Regions from separate parts of the Angustibacter sp. Root456 genome, predicted to be linked through region 1. Evidence: riboswitches for the same ligand, from Rfam matches in the RefSeq annotation. Region 1 holds a riboswitch; the other holds the start of a gene.
What was found. A riboswitch is a leader RNA that binds a small molecule or an ion and turns the genes downstream of it on or off. The one in region 1 is predicted to bind thiamine pyrophosphate.
Positions count from the first base shown of each region.

Region 2: linked by a shared signal. The riboswitch ahead of thiD (bifunctional hydroxymethylpyrimidine kinase/phosphomethylpyrimidine kinase) and the one ahead of ASD06_RS17645 (ECF transporter S component) in region 1 are both predicted to bind thiamine pyrophosphate.

Region 1 is NZ_LMER01000020.1:627,008-631,193, reverse strand. Features, by position in the region: gene ASD06_RS17650 (ABC transporter ATP-binding protein) at 1-1,102, opposite strand, end outside; gene ASD06_RS17645 (ECF transporter S component) at 1,099-1,758, opposite strand; TPP riboswitch at 1,830-1,934, opposite strand; gene ASD06_RS17640 (DUF4235 domain-containing protein) at 2,039-2,317, shown strand; gene hutI (imidazolonepropionase) at 2,414-3,592, opposite strand; gene ASD06_RS17630 (formimidoylglutamate deiminase) at 3,594-4,186, opposite strand, start outside.
Region 2 is NZ_LMER01000003.1:41,773-45,958, reverse strand. Features, by position in the region: gene rpmA (50S ribosomal protein L27) at 1-144, opposite strand, end outside; gene rplU (50S ribosomal protein L21) at 199-507, opposite strand; gene thiD (bifunctional hydroxymethylpyrimidine kinase/phosphomethylpyrimidine kinase) at 646-2,145, opposite strand; TPP riboswitch at 2,138-2,233, opposite strand; gene thiE (thiamine phosphate synthase) at 2,266-2,937, opposite strand; TPP riboswitch at 2,966-3,068, shown strand; gene thiO (glycine oxidase ThiO) at 3,061-4,186, shown strand, end outside.

The sequences.
Region 1 (4,186 bases):
GGGACGTCGCGAGCACCTCGTCGCGCACGGTGCGTGCGACGAGCGCGTGCTCGGGCGCCTGCGGCAGCCAGGCGACTCGCGCCGCCAGCTCACGCGAGCGCCAGCGATGCGGTCGCCGCTCGCGACGCGGGGCCCACTCGGCGTCCGCGAGCAGCTCACCGGAGGTCGGTGCGGCGAGCCCGGCGAGCACGCCGAGCGCCGTCGACTTGCCCGCGCCGCTGCGTCCGGTGACGGTCGTGACCACACCGCGGACGAGGCTCGCGTCGAACGGGCCGACCCCTGCCGCCGGGCCGCGCCCGCGCCCGCTGCCGGGGCGAGCGACGACGTCGCGGGCCCTGAGCAGGCAGGCGCCGGGCGCTGTGGCGACGACCTCCGGGACCACGGGGGCCACGTCGTCGACCCACAGGCCCGCCCCGCGCAGCTGGTCGGCGGCGTCGGCCAGCACCCGGGCAGGCGCGCCGTCGGCCACCACACCGCCGGCGGAGCCCAGCACCACGAGGCGGTCGACGTGGTCGAGCCACGGCGCCATGCGGTGCTCGACCACCACGAGGGTGCAGCCGCTGCGCTCGGCCACCGCCAGCACCGCCTCGCGCACGCGGGCGGCGTTGGTGGCGTCCAGCATCGCTGCCGGCTCGTCGAGCAGCAGCAGGCCCGGGCGCAGCGCGAGGGCACCGGCGAGCGCCAGCCGCTGGCCCTCACCGCCCGACAGCGCCGCGGTCGGCCGGTCGGCGGCGTAGGGGAAGGCGCTGCGCCGCAACGAGTCCTCGACGCGCGCCCAGATGTCGTCCCGCGACAGTGCGAGGTTCTCGGGGCCGAACGCCGTGTCGCGTCCGACCCGGTCGGCGACCACGGCGGCGCTGGGGTCCTGCAGCAGCAGGCCGGTGACGCCGTCGACCTGCACCTCGCCGGCCAGCTCGCCGTCGTCGGCCGACAGACGCCCCGCCAGGGCACGCAGCAGCGTCGACTTGCCGGCCCCGCTCGGCCCGGCGAGCACGATGCGCTCGCCGGGCTCGAGCCGCAGATCGATCTGGTCGAGCACGCGGTCGCGGCGTCCCCACGGCCGCCACGTGAGACCGCGGACGTCGACGCTGGCGCCGCTCACCGCGCGGAGGTGGTGTTCCGCTGCAGCTCTGCGTCGCGGGCGCGGGCCTGCTCGCGTCCGGCCGGGAAGGCCGCCAGGGCGCCCGAGCGGGTCAGCGCCCGCACGATCAGCCAGCCGAGCAGTCCGGCCAGCAGCACGCCCGAGAGCATGAAGGTCACCAGGTAGAGCACCGTGCCGCCCGCGCCGAAGGTCGTGGCGTAGTCGTAGGTGAAGTACTCGTACGCCGTCTCGAGCGTTGCCGCGAGCGCGGCGCTGAGCGCAGCCACGCCCGGGCCGAACCGGCGGAACAAGAAGATGGCCAGCACGATCTCGACGCCCAGGCCCTGCAGCAGCCCGGACACGAGCGTCGCGACGCCCCACTGGTTGCCGAGCAGGTACTCGACGTTGGCGGCCACGAGCTCGGCGAGCAGGGCGGCGCCGGGACGCCGGACGACGAGCCCACCGACGACGCCGGCCAGCAGCCACGGGCCGCCCAGCAGACCCCCGAGCGCCGGGACGGCGGTGAACGCGGGGCTCACGACGGTGTACGCCGCCGACCAGCCCCAGTAGGCGACACCGAACGCGACACCCAGCATCGCGGCGGTGACGAGGTCGACGGTGCGCCAGCGGGTGAGCTCGCCCAGCGACGGACGTGAGGTGACAGCGGGTGCCGTCATGGTGTGGAACCTCCTACGTTGCAGCAGGAGGGGTACCGCCGTGGCGGCACGTGCTCGACGCACCGACACGGCGGTCGAGATTCCCGACTCCCTCCACCGGTGCTAACCGGATCAGGTTCGAGGGTCTGCGGTTGCCCGCACTCTCAGCGCCTGGTGGCGCTCCCCTGTCGTGTGATCCCACGCTACACCGGTGTGACGGTCCGGTCGACCGTCCGGTCGACCGTCCGGTCGACTGCGCCGACGGGTGGCTGCCCGGCGTCCGGTGGGGCAGGCTGGCGGCATGGGTGCAACGACGTGGAAGATCCTCGGTACCGGCGGCGCGGTGGTCGCCGGCATCGCCGCACGCAACCTGCTCACCACGGGCTGGAAGGCGGCGACGGGCTCGGCCCCTCCCACCAACCCCGAGCACCCCGACGTCGAGTGGCACGAGGCCGTGCTGTGGGCCGTGCTCAGCGGCGCCGTGATCGGTGTGGCGCGCATGCTGGCCACGCGCAAGGCTGCCGAGTACTACCGCAACTCCACCGGGCACCTGCCGCCCGACATGGCCGAGGTGCAGTGAGCGCCCCTCCCCGTTGATCACGTTCAGTGGGCGACACCCCGCTTGTCGAGGGTTGCACCCCTCGACAAGCGGACGCGACCCTCGAGGAGCAGCGGACTAGAGGTCGAGCGCGCGCGCCAGCGGGACGCCCGGACGGTAGGCCAGGTGCCGGTACGTCGGCGCCTCCAGCACCGCGAGGTCGGCCCGAGCACCCACGCCCAGGTGGCCGACGTCCGGACGCCGCAGCGCCAGGGCACCCCCGGCCGTGGCCGCCCACAGCGCCTCGGCCGGTGACAGCCCCATCTCGCGCACCGCGAGCGCGATGACGAACGGCATCGACGAGGTGTAGCAGCTGCCCGGGTTGCAGTCGGTGGCGAGGGCCACCACCACGCCCGCGTCGACGAGGGCGCGGGCATCCGGGTACGGCGAGCGGGTCGAGAACTCGACGCCGGGCAACAGCGTCGCCACCGTGCCGTCGCGCCCGGGCGCGGGGCTCGCGCCGGCGAGCGCGTCGACGTCCGCCGCGCTCAGGTGCGTGCAGTGGTCGACGCTCGCCGCACCGAGATCGACGGCGAGCCGGACGCCGGGCCCCGCCGAGAGCTGGTTGCCGTGCACCCGAGGCAGCAGCCCCGCCGCCATGCCGGCGGTGAGCACCACGCGCGCCTCGTCGCCGTCGAAGGCGTGCGGGCTCGCGGGCTCGCAGAAGACGTCGACCCACCGGGCGAGCGGCGCGCAGGCCGCCAGCATCGGGCCAGTGACCAGGTCGATGTACGCGCGCCGGTCAGCGCCCGCCGGCACGACGTGGGCGCCGAGGAACGTCGTCTCGTCGGTGATCTCACGGGCGATGCGCAGGCTGCGCGCCTCGTCGGCCACCGTGAGGCCGTAGCCGCTCTTGACCTCGAGGGTCGTCGTGCCCTGGGCGCGCATCTCGGCCTGCAGCGCGCGGGCGCGAGCCAGCAGCAGCTCGTCGGGAGCGGCGCGCGTGGCGGCGACGGTCGTGGCGATGCCGCCGCCGTCGTAGGGCGTGCCGGTCATCCGCGCCTCGAACTCTCGCGAGCGGTCACCGGCGAAGACGAGGTGGCTGTGCGAGTCGACGAAGCCCGGGACGACGGCGCGGCCGGCGAGGTCGAGGTGCTGATCGGCGTCAGGTGCCTGGCGCTGCGGCCCGACCCAGGCCACCGTGGCGCCCTCGACCACCACGGCGGCCTGCTCGATCACCCCCAGCGGCGAGCCGTCACCGAGGCTGGCGTCGTTCGTGACCAGCTCGCTGATGCCCGTGAGCAGCACGCTCGACATCTCAGTCCTCCCACAACGGCGCGATGGCCTCGGCCAGCAGGCGGCCGACGTCACCGAGCACGTGACGTCCGTCGGAGACCACCGTGCGCCCGGCGTTCACCACCGTGTGGACGTCGGACGCCGTGGCACCGTAGATGGCTTGCGGCACAGCGGTTCCCGCGGTGCGTACGGTGTCGAGCCGCACGGCCACCAGGTCGGCCGGAGCCCCGACTGCGATGCGGCCAGCCTCGGGCCAGCCCAGCGAGGCGTGGCCGTTCACGGTGAGCGCCTCGACCAGCTGAGCGGGCGTGAACACCCCGCGTTCCAACGAGAACAGCCGCTCATGCATCTCCAGCGCGCGCGCCTCCTCCAGCAGGTCGACCACGGCGTTCTGGTCGCTGCCGAGGCACAGGGGGCTTCCGTGCTCGGCCATGAGCTTGGCGGGCCCGATGCCGTCGGCGAGGTCGCGTTCGGTGGTCGGGCACAGGCACACGGACGTGCCCGTGCTGCCGAGCAGCTCCATGTGCGGCGCGACGGTGGCGTGCACGACGGTGGTGCGCGGACCGAGGGCGTCCGCACCGGCCAGCAGCTCGGTGGGCGAGCGGCCGTAGAACG
Region 2 (4,186 bases), on a different contig from region 1:
ACCGGGGTGGAAGTGGGTGCCGCGCTGACGCACGATGATCTCGCCCGCGCCGACGACCTGGCCGCCGTAGCGCTTCACGCCGAGGCGCTGGGCGTTGGAGTCGCGACCGTTGCGCGTGGACGACGCGCCCTTCTTGTGTGCCATGAGAGTGCCTGCCTTGTGGGGACGGAGGGCCTGGGAGTGAGCCGGAGCGGAGGCTCAGGCCTCGATGCCGGTGACCTTGACGCGGGTGAGGTGCTGACGGTGACCCTGACGCTTGCGGTAACCGGTCTTGTTCTTGAACTTCATGATCGTGATCTTGGGGCCCTTCTCCGGGGAGACGAGCTCGGCGGTGACCTTGACCTTGGCGAGCTTCGCGGCGTCGCTGGTCACGGTGTCGCCGTCGACGAGCAGCAGGGGCGCCAGCTCGAGGGTGTCACCCGCCTTGCCCTCGACCTTGTCGATGACCAGGACGTCGCCGACGGACACCTTCTCCTGACGGCCGCCAGCGCGGACGATCGCGTACACGTGAAGCTCACTTCTCTCGACGTTCGTTAAGGGCCCAGGCGCGCGCCACCAGCGGCGAAGCCGCACGAGAGGCGAGCACAGGGAGGCGCGCGCGGAGCGCACCGACTCATCAGGGTACCGCAGGGGCGCGGGGCCGGGTCAAACCGGCCAGTGCACCCCCTGCCAGGGGGCGTCCCAGAACATCCACTCGTAGCGCGTGGCCGTCCCGAACGCCTCCAGCATACGCGCGCGGGTGGCCGGGCCCGAGCACGCCGCCGCCCGGTCGGCCATCTCGCGCGCCTCGATCGTGCGAGCGGCGAAGGCGGTGTCGCCGTACTGGTCGATCCAGCGCCGGTAGGGGTGGTCGGGCTGGTCGCGCGTGCGCTCGAGCAGCCGCTCCCCCACGTCGGCGTACACCCAGAAGCACGGCAGGACGGCGGCGAGCAGCTCGGCGTAGTCGCCGCGCTGGGCCACGGCGAGCAGGTAGGAGGTGTAGGCGGTGCAGGCGGCCGAGGCCGCCGGCACGTCGAGGGCCGGGTCGGCGTCCGGCACGTCGACCCAGGACTCGTGCAGCTGGCGCTCGACGGCGAGGGCCTGCTGGGCCGACTGCGCCCACCACAGCTGCTGGTCAGCGTCCGGGGCGAGCGCGGCCAGCGTCGCCAGGGCCCGGGCGTACTGCTGCAGGTAGAGCCCGTCCTGGCGCAGGTACTCGGCGAACACCGGCTCGGGCAGCGTGCCGTCGGCCAGCGCCTGCACGAACGGCAGGTCGTCGATCGCGGCGCGCACCGCGGCGGTGGCGTCCCACGCCTGCGTCGTGAAGGACCGCCCGGACGACGGCACGGTGTCGTGCAGGTGGTCGACCGGCCCGGCGCCCTGCCCGATCTCGAGTCCCGCACCGGCCTCGATCGCGCCGGCCAGCCACGCCTTGGCGTCACGCACGGCTTCGTACCAGCTCGGGCGGCTGGGCCGCAGGGTCGCCACCGCGGTCGACAGCGTGCACCCGGTGCCGTGCGTGTGCGGCGTGGCGACCCGGTGGCCGCGCAGCTCGTGCACCGTGCCGTCGGCGTCCACGAGGGCGTCGGGGCTGAGCGGGCCACCGAGGTGGCCGCCCTTCACCAGCACGTGCACCTGGTGGCGGCGGGCCAGCTCACGGCCCTGGGTCAGCGCGTCCTGCCAGCACGTCGCCTCGGCGCACCTGAGCAGGTCGGCCAGCTCGGGCAGGTTGGGCGTCACGACGTCGGCGCACTCGAGCAGCCGGTCGCGCAGCGCGCTGACGGCGTCCGCGGGCAGCAGCCGGTGACCGGACTGCGAGACCATCACGGGGTCGAGGACGACGTACCGCGGGGCCTGGCGCGCGAGCCAGTCGGCCACCACGTCGACGACCTCGGCGGTGCCCAGCATGCCGATCTTCACCGCGTCGATGCGCACGTCGTCGGACAGCGCGTCGAGCTGCTCGCGCAGGAAGCTCGCCGGGGGAACGTGCACGGCACGCACGCCCTGGGTGTTCTGCGCGGTGAGTGCCGTGATGGCGCTCATGCCGTAACCGCCATGCGCGGCAACGGTTTTCAGGTCGGCTTGGATGCCCGCTCCCCCGCTGGGGTCGCTGCCGGCAACGGCCAGCACGCTGACGGGTCGGGTGGGTGTGGCAGTACGCGTCATCGCGTGACGATCCCTTCGCTAGTCCTAGCTAGATCAGGTTCGACGGGTCTCATCTCAGCTCCGCGACGGAGCACCCCGTGTCACTGCCAGCCACCGTAGCGAGGGTCGCGACCGCGACCCTCAGGGGGTCAGGTGCGCCCGCAGCGCGCGGACGGCCGCAGCCGGGTCGACCGCCTGCGTCACAGCGCGGACGACGACGACCCGCCGCGCGCCCGCCGCCAGCACCTCCGGCAGCCGCCGCTCGTCGATGCCGCCGATGGCGAACCACGGCTTCGCCGGCTCGGCGGCCGCCGCGGCTCGCGGCAGGTCGAGCCCGGTCGCCGCCCGCCCCGGCTTGGTGGGCGTGGTCCAGACCGGCCCGGTGCAGAAGTAGTCGACGTCGTGGTCGTCGGCGGCCTGCGCGGCCTGCTGAGGGTCGTGCGTGCTGCGACCGATGATCACGTCCGGCCCGACCACCGCGCGCGCCTGCGCCGGCGTGAGGTCGCGCTGCCCGACGTGCAGGACGTCGGCGCCCGCGGTCACCGCCAGGTCGGCGCGGTCGTTGACCGCGAGCAACGCACCGTGGCGCCGGCAGGCCGCCGCGAAGGTCGCCAGCAGGTCGAGCTCCTCGGCGGCCTCCAGGTGCTTCTCGCGCAGCTGCACGACGTCGACGCCGGCGCCGAGGACGGCGTCGAGGAACGGCTCGAGGTCGCCGCGCTCGCGTCGGGCGTCGGTGCACAGGTAGAGCCTCGCCGCGTCGAGTCGACGCGATCGAGCGGTGCGCGGCCTGGGTTCGGTCTCGGTGCGGGTCACGCGCCGATCCAACCAGGCGCTAGGGTCGGCCTCGAAGCACGGGAGCCCGCACGGGCTGAGAGGGTGCGCCCGCACCGACCGTCGAACCTGCTCCGGGTCATGCCGGCGAAGGGAGCTACCGCCGTGGACGTCGTCGTCATCGGTGCCGGCGTCATCGGCCTGTCGTGCGCCTGGCGGCTCGCCCAGCAGGGAGCCGAGGTGACGGTGGTCGACGACGGCGGCCCCGCGGCCAGCGACGTGGCGGCGGGCATGCTCGCCCCGGTCACCGAGGCCGCGTTCGGCGAGGAGCCCTTGCTGCGACTGGCCTGTCACGCGGTCGCCACCTACCCGTCGTACGTCGACGAGCTCGGCGGCAGCGAGGTCGTCCCGGTGCGGCACGAGGGCACGCTCAGCGTCGGGCTCACCGCCGACGACCGCGCGGAGCTGGCTCGTCTCACCACCTACCGCGACGGTCTCGGACTGCGCACCGAGCAGCTCACGCGGCGCGACACCCGCGAGCGCGAGCCCTTCCTCGCGGCGTCGGTGGGCGGCGCGCTGCTGGCCGCCGACGACCTGTCGGTCGACAACCGCGCCGTGCGCGCCGCGCTACGCGCCCAGGCTCGCGCGGCGGGCGCCGAGATGCTGACTGGCGGCCCGGCACGGCTGCAGGTCGACGCGGGGCGGGCGGTCGGGGTGGCCGTGGGAGTCGACGAGGTGCGCGCCGACGTCGTGGTGCTGGCCGCAGGGGCGCGCAGCAGTGTCGTCGACGGCGTGCCCGAGCACGCCCTGCCACCCGTGGTGCCGGTGAAGGGCCACGTGCTGCGGCTACGCCCCCAGCCCGGCCGTCACGGACCGCCGGCCCTCACCCACACCGTGCGGGCGCTCGTGCACGGCCGCGAGGTCTACCTCGTGCCCCGCGCCGACGGCGAGCTCGTCGTGGGCGCCACCGTCGAGCACCAGGGCCTCGACGACACGGTGGTCGTCGCCGCGGTGCGCGGCCTGCTGCGCGACGCCCACGAGGTGCTGCCGATCGTCGACGAGCTGGCGCTCGCGGAGGTGTCGACCGGGCTGCGCCCAGGGACTCCCGACAACGCGCCGGTCGTCGGCTGGTCGGCGGTGCCCGGGCTGTTCGTCGCCACCGGCCACTACCGCAACGGGATCCTGCTCAGCGGCGTCACCGGGGAAGAGGTGGCCAGACAGGTCGCGGGCCATCCGCCGTCGGCGCTGTGGCAACAGCTCGGTCCACGCCGTTTCACCCTCCAGGAGGCCC